One region of the Paenibacillus sp. FSL R7-0163 genome, then DNA from elsewhere that is predicted to be linked to it. Evidence: riboswitches for the same ligand, from Rfam matches in the RefSeq annotation. Region 1 holds a riboswitch; the other holds the start of a gene.

Region 1 (4,217 bases):
CGAAGGATTTATGCAAATTAATGATTTCAATCACAAGTATCTCTCCTTTAGGTCGCAGAGTAACGATCGAGTCGTTTCTCCAAGTAATTTTGCAGCGCCGACAGCACAGAACAGAACACTAAATAAAACAATCCTGCTTCGGAGTATACCAGCAGAGGCTCATAAGTGGTAGAGGCTACCTGCTGTGCGGTTCTAAACATCTCCGTATAGGTGATGATCGCTGCAAGCGAAGTATCTTTAACCAAGCTAATAAAGGAATTGGATAACGGCGGTACAGAAACGCGCGCAGCTTGTGGCAGAATTACGCGGCGCAGAGCCTGCCCACGAGTCATCCCGACTGAGAAGGCAGCTTCCCATTGGCCTTTATGTATCGACAGGATAGCAGCGCGTACGATTTCCGATGAATAAGCCCCTACGCTAAGAGTAAATCCAATGGTGGCGGCAATGAAGGGGTCGAGTACAATACCAACAGCCGGCAAACCATAAAATATAATAAATAGCTGCACTAACAATGGGGTTCCTCGAATAACCCACACATAAAAACGGGCGATTAGCTTCGGAATTACCCACGGTGAAAGACGTGCCAGCGCGGTTAGGATCGCCAAAATCAATCCAAGCACAAAGGAAAGTAGCGCCAACGGAATGGTAAAAGCCACCCCGGCTTTTAGCAGGGGTAGCAGTGTGTCTAAGAAAATTTGTATTTTGCGGTCATCCATTATTCAGACATCCTTTTTAGCTTCCAGGCTTAATTAGCCTTGCTAGCCTTGTATTATTTTGAAACGTCAGCTCCAAAGTATTTCTCGGAAATTTTCAAGTACGTTCCATCACTCTTCATCTCTGTAATCGCATCACTGACCGCTTTCACCAGCTCATCATTGCCTTTCAGGAATACTGCGGCACTTTGTGATCCTTCAGGAATCTCATCAACCACTTTAATTTTTGCATCTGGTTTTTGTTTTTTTAGATCCAGATAAGACAAGCCATCATTCACAGTTGCATCAATACGTCCCGAAGTCAGCAGATCCATCGCTTGATTGAAACCGTCCGTAGCTACGATTTCAGCATCGTTCTCACGAGCGATGTCGGATAAGTTACTTGTCAGGGATTGTCCGGCTTTTTTACCCTTAAGATCGGCAAAGGTCTTAATATCCTCATTGTCTTCGCTCACGATCAATACTGCTTTGGATACGATATAGGGTTCAGAGAAATCATATTTCACTTTGCGATCTTCGTTAATGGAAACTTCATTAAAGATTACATCAAACCGTTTCGCATCCATTCCAGCGAAAATACCATCCCACTGAGTTTCAAAAAATTCAGCTTTAACACCTAAACGTTTTGCTACTTCTTCAGCAATTTCCACGTCAAAACCAGTCAATTTCCCCGCAGTGTCATGATAAGTAAAAGGCGCATAAGTCCCTTCTGTACCTATCCGCAATTTGCCGCTGGCTTTCACAGCCTCCAAACTGTTTTGCGCTGAAGATGCTGCTCCACCATTCGTTCCAGCTGTAGGTTCAGCAGCCGTATTGGTATTCGAATTATTGCCGCAAGCCGCTATAAGGACCACGGTTAACGCCAATATAATAGTTAAACTCCATTTTTTCATTATTAAATCCCCTCTCTCTACCCGGATTTTTTCCGGTAAATTGAATAGTACACTGCCATCACATGATCGTCAATACTTTTTTCCGATTATATACATCGGAATTATAATATTAACTAGATTCCTACCTATATCTTACCCAATCTTGGATTAATCCTTCACTTCTTTCTCTCTTTACTTCTCAGAAAGATATGGTATATTTATTAACAAATTAATATGGACCTGTTATTTCACTAGGGGAGTCGGCCGACTGAGACGGAGCTTCAAGCTCCGGACCCTTGGAACCTGATCTGGATCATACCAGCGGAGGGAAGTGGAGCAGAATTTTCATCAAGCATGTTAAGTGTTATTATGCAGAATGAACTTTTTGACCCATTCATTTCCTCTGGAAATGGATGGGTTTTTATTTGTTTAGGCGCTCCACAAAAATTTTAGGAGGTTTGATCATCACGACCATTTTATCTATTCAAGGCCTAACCTACTCTTTTCCGGAATCTGAGCAACCCCCTGTATTCGCAGATCTATCCATGGATATCAGGCAAGGGGAATTCGTCTCCGTAGTAGGTGCTAGCGGATGCGGGAAAAGTACATTTTTCAAAACGATTGCCGGTTTACTCGAACCTACTCACGGAAAAATAAAACTCTCTACGCACCCGTCAACCGCTAGTCGTTTAGGTCAGATCGCTTATATGCCTCAGCAGGATTTATTGCTGCCTTGGAGGACAGTGCTCGACAACTGCCTTTTGCCTTGGGAGATCAAGCCCAGATTCAATAAACAAGAAACGATCACTCAGATTCGGGAAATGTTGACCCGCTTCGGCTTAGCAGATGTAGAGAAGGCTTATCCCCATGAACTTTCGGGTGGAATGAAACAGCGAGTCGCATTTCTGCGCACCTTAGTGGCTGGAGGCGGAAGTGGTCTTATGCTGCTGGATGAGCCCTTTGGCGCTCTCGATGCCATGACCAAACGCGAGATACACCGTTGGCTGTTGGAGTTATGGGGTGAATTGAATCAGACGATTATGCTCATCACTCATGATCTGGAGGAAGCACTATTGCTCAGTGACCGGATTTATTTATTATCTGGCGGTGCGCACAGCGAATTACAGGAGATCGTTGTGGATTTACCAAGGCCAAGACATTATAAGATGAACTACGAACCCCGGTTTATAGCACTGCGTGCAGAGCTGGAGCGGAGATTACATGCGACCTATACCTTTTAAAAAACATCTAGACAACTATGGTCCCTTCCTTCTTCTGGTACTGCTCATTCTTGTAATCTGGGAGTCAGCTGTTCGCCTTCACATGATTCCAGCCTTTATTCTCCCTGCACCTTCCTCTATTGGAATCGCATTGATCGAGCACAGGCAATTATTATTTGGACAGCATTTATTGGCGACGTTACAGGAGATACTGGTGGGTTTTGTCCTTTCTGTTATTTGTGGTGTATTGCTGGGCACTGGAATGTTCCTGTATCGCCCCATAGAAAAGGCCATCTATCCCTTTCTTATCATTAGCCAGACGATCCCATTAATTGCGCTATCCCCCATTTTTATTATGTGGTTCGGATATTCGCTGTGGAGCAAAGTGGCTGTGGTGTTTTTGACGGCTTTTTTTCCAGTCGTAGTGAGTACATATGATGGACTTCGTACAAGTGGCCAGACTTACAAGGACTTATTATTAACATTTGGTGCAAACCGCTGGCAGCTGCTTGTCAAAACCCAAATTCCACTGGCGTTGCCTGCTTTTTTCTCTGGCTTAAAGCTGTCCATTGTATACTGCGTCATCGGAGCTACTATCGGGGAATGGCTCGGCGGCAGTAAAGGACTCGGTTACTTCAGCCGCAGAATGGCCGGAAATATGCAGAGCGATGAAATGTTCGCGGCTGTATTTCTGCTGTCCGCGCTTGGTGTGGTGCTTTTTCTGGCGATAGCTTTACTCGAACAATTATTTTTAAAGAAAAGAGGATCAAACCAATGAATCATTTAAAATCCCCACAACGAGGACTTATTTCTGTATTTCTAGTATGCACACTTTTGCTCTTAAGCAGCTGCGGGAAGGCAGACAAGATAAATAACAACTCCCAAACCGATCCCTCCAATACCGAAAATAAGCAGTCACACAAGCTGACGATTATGCTTGATTGGTATCCCAATGCCGTTCATTCCTTTCTATACGCTGCGCAACAGCAAGGTTTTTTCCAAGAGGAAGGTTTGGATGTCGAGATCAAAATGCCTGCAGACAGCAATGATTCCCTAAAGCTTGTTGCAGCGAATCAAATTGATCTAGCGCTCAGTTATCAGCCTCAGGTACTTATGGCACGCGGCGAGAAAATCCCTGTACGTTCGATTGCAGCAATCGTGCGGCATCCACTGAATCATCTGATGGTTCCTCAGGCTGGCAGTATTCATAGTCCAAAAGAGCTCGCGGGAAAACAAATCGGCTATTCCTCCATTCCGCTCTATGAAGCGATGATTCGGACAATGATCCAGAGTGATGGAGGCGATCCTTCATCCGCCAAGCTGATTGACGTAGGTTTTGACCTCATCCCTGCGATCTCTACTGGACAAGTAGACGCAATAATGGGCGGGTTCATCAACCATGAACAACTAAT
Region 2 (4,217 bases), 2.5 Mb from region 1:
ATTCAGGAAGCAAACTCGACATCGAATCTTGAACGAACTTGGGAAGTCCGGTACTCACGTACCACATCACTACGCTCCGTTCCTCCTTCCTCAAGTAACGTCCAACCTTCTTGGTTCTGAAAGCCGTCTTTTTGAACTCTTAAATTATAAGGTAAGTTCAAAAAGCCAACTTTGATAACGAAGTAATTCAGGAAGCAAACTCGACATCGAATCTTGAACGAACTTGGGAAGTCCGGTACTCACGTAGCACATCACTACGCTCCGTTCCTCCTTCCTCAAGTAACGTCCAACCTTCTTGGTTCTGAAAGCCGACTTTTTGAGCTCTTAAATTATAAGGTAAGTTCAAAAAGCCAACTTTGATAACGAAGTAACTCAGGAAGCAAACTCGACATCGAATCTTGAACGAACTTGGGAAGTCCGGTACTCACGTAGCACATCACTACGCTCCGTTCCTCCTTCCTCAAGTAACGTCCAACCTTCTTGGTTCTGAAGTCCGCTCTCTACTCCGCCGGTAAAAAATCATTACTGAATGCACTAGCAGCATCCAGCGGTTTATCCAGCAACTTCAGATCATACATCCAGTCGCCGTAATTTTGCCAGACCTCGGTTTTTTGCTCGCCCCAGCGGGCAGCATCGTCCTTGTATTTTGGGCTAAGCCATTTTTGGCTAGCTAGGACAAGGTCGGCGTCCAGGTCAGGAACGGCCTTCGATAACATACCGGCAGCCTCTTCCGGATGATCAATAGCATATTGATAACCTTTTGATGTGGCTTTCATGAAGGCCTTCACCAGCTCAGGATGATCTGCAATTTGCTTCTCACTCGTCGTCAGCACAGGCGTGTAATAATCGAGCTGTGGCGCATAATCCTTTAAGTACAGCATATCCAATGGCTCGCCACGCAACTCAGCCTCAACGCCAGTCCAAGCGTAGAAAATCCAGGCGAAATCAATGTCACGTTTGACGGCGGTAAAATAATCAGCTTCACCGATACTGATCAGCTTCACCTTTTTCACATCGCCACCTTCAGGATCCATGATAGCTTTCATGGCTGCTTCTTCGGCTGGTGAGCCCCAGCCTCCGTAGGTTTTACCTTCGAAATCCTTTGGTGATTTAATATTGCGATCTACTGGAGCGGCGAATCCCGACGTATTATGCTGAATAATAGCTGCTATCGAGACAAGGGGTACGCCTTGTAGACGGGCTAGCGTTAATCCTTCTTGGGCGCTGATGCCAAATGCGGCTTCGCCAGAAGTAACCATAGTATCAGAACCCGCTGCGCCTGGCTGAACGATTTCGACGTCCAGACCTTCTTCAGCGTAGTAACCAAGATCCTTTGCTACGTATAGACCGGTATGATTCGTGTTCGGTGTCCAGTCGAGCGCGACTTTAACTTTGGTGAGCTCTTTTGGAGCATCCGTCCCAGCCGCTGCAGTTGGATCAGTAGCATTTGCTTTGTTTCCGGCTGTATTCCCATTGTTGCTGCCGCATCCGGCAATGGCAAGAATGAGTACACAGGTGAGGCACAACGTAAGTGCTTTTTTGAGGTGCATGTCTTCTTCTCTCCTTTAAGGTTACAAGAAATCCGTCTTCACAACATGAACCGTAAAGTGTAGTATGTACGTTTTTCTACATCTTTTAGTGATCTTACAAAAAAAGCGCCCCGAGTGATCGGGACGCTGGCTTGGCGCAAGGTTAGTCAAGGTCACAGGGACCAGAACCAATTGGCGATTCCTACGCTGGCATTATCCAGATCAGGTATAAGGGTCAGTATCTTGTGGGATACAATCTCAGCCGGCCAATTCCAGCACCCCTGGTTCTATGAAGTTAACGGGTATTTCTATGTGCAATATAAGTAAGTATAAGTTTTGTACCCATACTTTATATCTTATATTTCTCGCATACGGTGTATTATAGACGGCTGTACTCGGAATGTCTAGTAGTGCACTCCTGAATTTTTCCAATCCAGTAGTTTCTTTTTTGCTAGTCTAGATCTTTATATTTCTTGCGGTGACGCCGTTTAAGCTCACTAACCAGCGCCCCTAGCGTGAGGACAACGCTGATCAGAATCCCGCTCATGATCACGAAGAGGGCAAGAAATTCAAAGGGGGAATATCCAATCATTTTACTCCATTGAATCTTTCCATCCAGATCGTCAATGACCTGATTCATGCCGTAAATCCCGCTTACTACCGTAAATACAGTGAGAATCATCAGCAGATTATCCCGTCGCTTGGACTGAAACTTATCCTGATACTGAAACAGGTCATTTAAGGTTTCTTTCACTTCCTCGAATAAAGCGTCGTTTCCGTATACTTTACGCAGCTGAAGAAATATCTCCCGGCCCTGCGACTGGGAAATCAACTCCAAGAAGTAGAACTTTGCCGAGAACTTATTGATGGAGTAGATTAGATTGTCTATTTCCTCATAATCATGATTAATCCGAAGTCGGGAGTGCATATTGGCGAGCTTCAGCAGAACGATTTTGTGGAAAATATTGAGTAAAAATCCGTAATAATATTGCCCGTACATCTGGTTGGCTAGACTAACAGCAATCTCCTGTTCAGCCCGGGTCATGCAGCAAAAGGTCTGCTCATTCATCATATAATACGTGTCTGGGCCCCAGCGATTATAGGAATGCTCATGACAATAGTTTGCAATATACGCTGGATCGCTTGCACTGGCATAGGGCTTTCCGTTCAGATCAATTCCATCAAGCTGTGAGGCGCGATAGCGTAGATTTACACTAATCTCATCAGAACCTTCTTCATTCTGAAAGCCGTAAAAAGCTTGCACCTGCATTCTTTCATCTACGAAAAAAGGAAGGGTCTCAAAATAAGCCCCATTGATATCCGATTGATCCAGATATGGCTCCAGTCCATCCACCAAATTTCGGAAGACAAAATCCTCTACCATCTCATAGGTCTGTTCCCCGCAATGAATATAAGTGTAGTCATCCTGTATGAAGGTTTTCTCTAGCGCACGGAAACGATCCGCGAATTCTAGGGCAATACTAAAGGGAATCGAATCCCCCTCCAGCTGGACACGTATCGTCACGAATCCAAGCTGAAAGGGACATATGAATATATCCGTCGAGAGAATTTTGAAAAATATAGATTGCTGCGGAATCTCCAGAATGCAGTCGAGATTATTTACTCTGGAAAAACGGCGAAACGAGTCGGCATCCTTCCTGCGCGGAAAAAGGACGTGTGCGGCAAACGGTAAATAGGTGCGCTCCATTCGTTCATGGGAAACACAGTAACCTTCTCCATAATAGGCAGCTTCCAGTTCTTTGTTATCCAGAAAAAAACGTGTGAATCCGTCGTCCTGTAATTGCTGGATAAGCTGCTTAGAATCGCCCTTTTTTATAGAGAAGGGAAATATAAACTGCATAAGCGCAGTATGTAACAAAGGCTCAGTTGAAGACTCATTTAAAGACTCATTCATTCATTGTCCATCCTTGTGCTCAGAATATGCTTATAGATCACATTACCCTAAAAGGATAACGTTGATACTATTCTAAATACGGGAACTCTTTCCTTCCACCGCTTGCCTGGCTTGGAATCTCCATGCGGCAATGCTTAGCAGGAACAAGAAGGCAGCAAAAGTGGCAAGTAATCCGGCTGTTTGTGCCACTTCTAAATGGTCCATAGACCAGCCCGTAAACAGAGGTAGCAAAGCACCACCAACGCCTCCGGAAGCAATCATAATGCTGGGTGTTGACTCTTCGGTGCCAGGCAGCATTTTGCTGGAGAAAACCAATGCAATGGAGAAAATACCGGACATAAACAGCCCCAGCAGCAGAATTACAATGAAAGCAGCCATACGATTTTCAGTGAACGGAAAGAGTGTCAGCAGTAACAAGGTTAGTAAACAGCTGCTGAGAATGTACACGCGATAAGATATTTTTTCGGCAATTACACCCGCAAACAATCTTCCTGTAGACATCGCCAGCCAAAAGAAAGTGACTGTCAGTGCTGCCGCAGACTCTGTCATCCCTAGCTTGGCAATAAAGATAGCCGGCATAAAGTTGACTAAACTCATCTCTGTGCCTACATAAAGAAAAAAGAAAACGATGAAGATCCCTAGCAGAATCCATTGCTTACCTTTATACGGAAATTTTTTGTTAGAACGTGAGCTTGAGGAATGCGAATTGTCTGCTCCTTGGACAGAGGCACGTTCATCCAGCATGCGTTGTAGATTACCGAAGTGTCCTCTTG

What was found. Region 1 has a riboswitch for thiamine pyrophosphate ahead of NST45_RS14510 (ABC transporter ATP-binding protein). Riboswitches for the same ligand answer to the same signal wherever they lie in the genome.
Region 2: linked by a shared signal. The riboswitch ahead of NST45_RS25065 (ABC transporter substrate-binding protein) and the one ahead of NST45_RS14510 (ABC transporter ATP-binding protein) in region 1 are both predicted to bind thiamine pyrophosphate.

What each region holds. Positions count from the first base shown of each region.
Region 1 is NZ_CP150224.1:3,254,883-3,259,099, forward strand. It holds gene NST45_RS14495 (amino acid ABC transporter ATP-binding protein) at 1-34, opposite strand, end outside; gene NST45_RS14500 (amino acid ABC transporter permease) at 48-716, opposite strand; gene NST45_RS14505 (amino acid ABC transporter substrate-binding protein) at 770-1,606, opposite strand; TPP riboswitch at 1,829-1,932, shown strand; gene NST45_RS14510 (ABC transporter ATP-binding protein) at 2,044-2,826, shown strand; gene NST45_RS14515 (ABC transporter permease) at 2,807-3,583, shown strand; gene NST45_RS14520 (ABC transporter substrate-binding protein) at 3,580-4,217, shown strand, end outside.
Region 2 is NZ_CP150224.1:5,708,340-5,712,556, reverse strand. It holds gene NST45_RS25065 (ABC transporter substrate-binding protein) at 501-1,550, opposite strand; TPP riboswitch at 1,712-1,822, opposite strand; gene NST45_RS25060 (hypothetical protein) at 1,981-3,444, opposite strand; gene NST45_RS25055 (MFS transporter) at 3,517-4,217, opposite strand, start outside.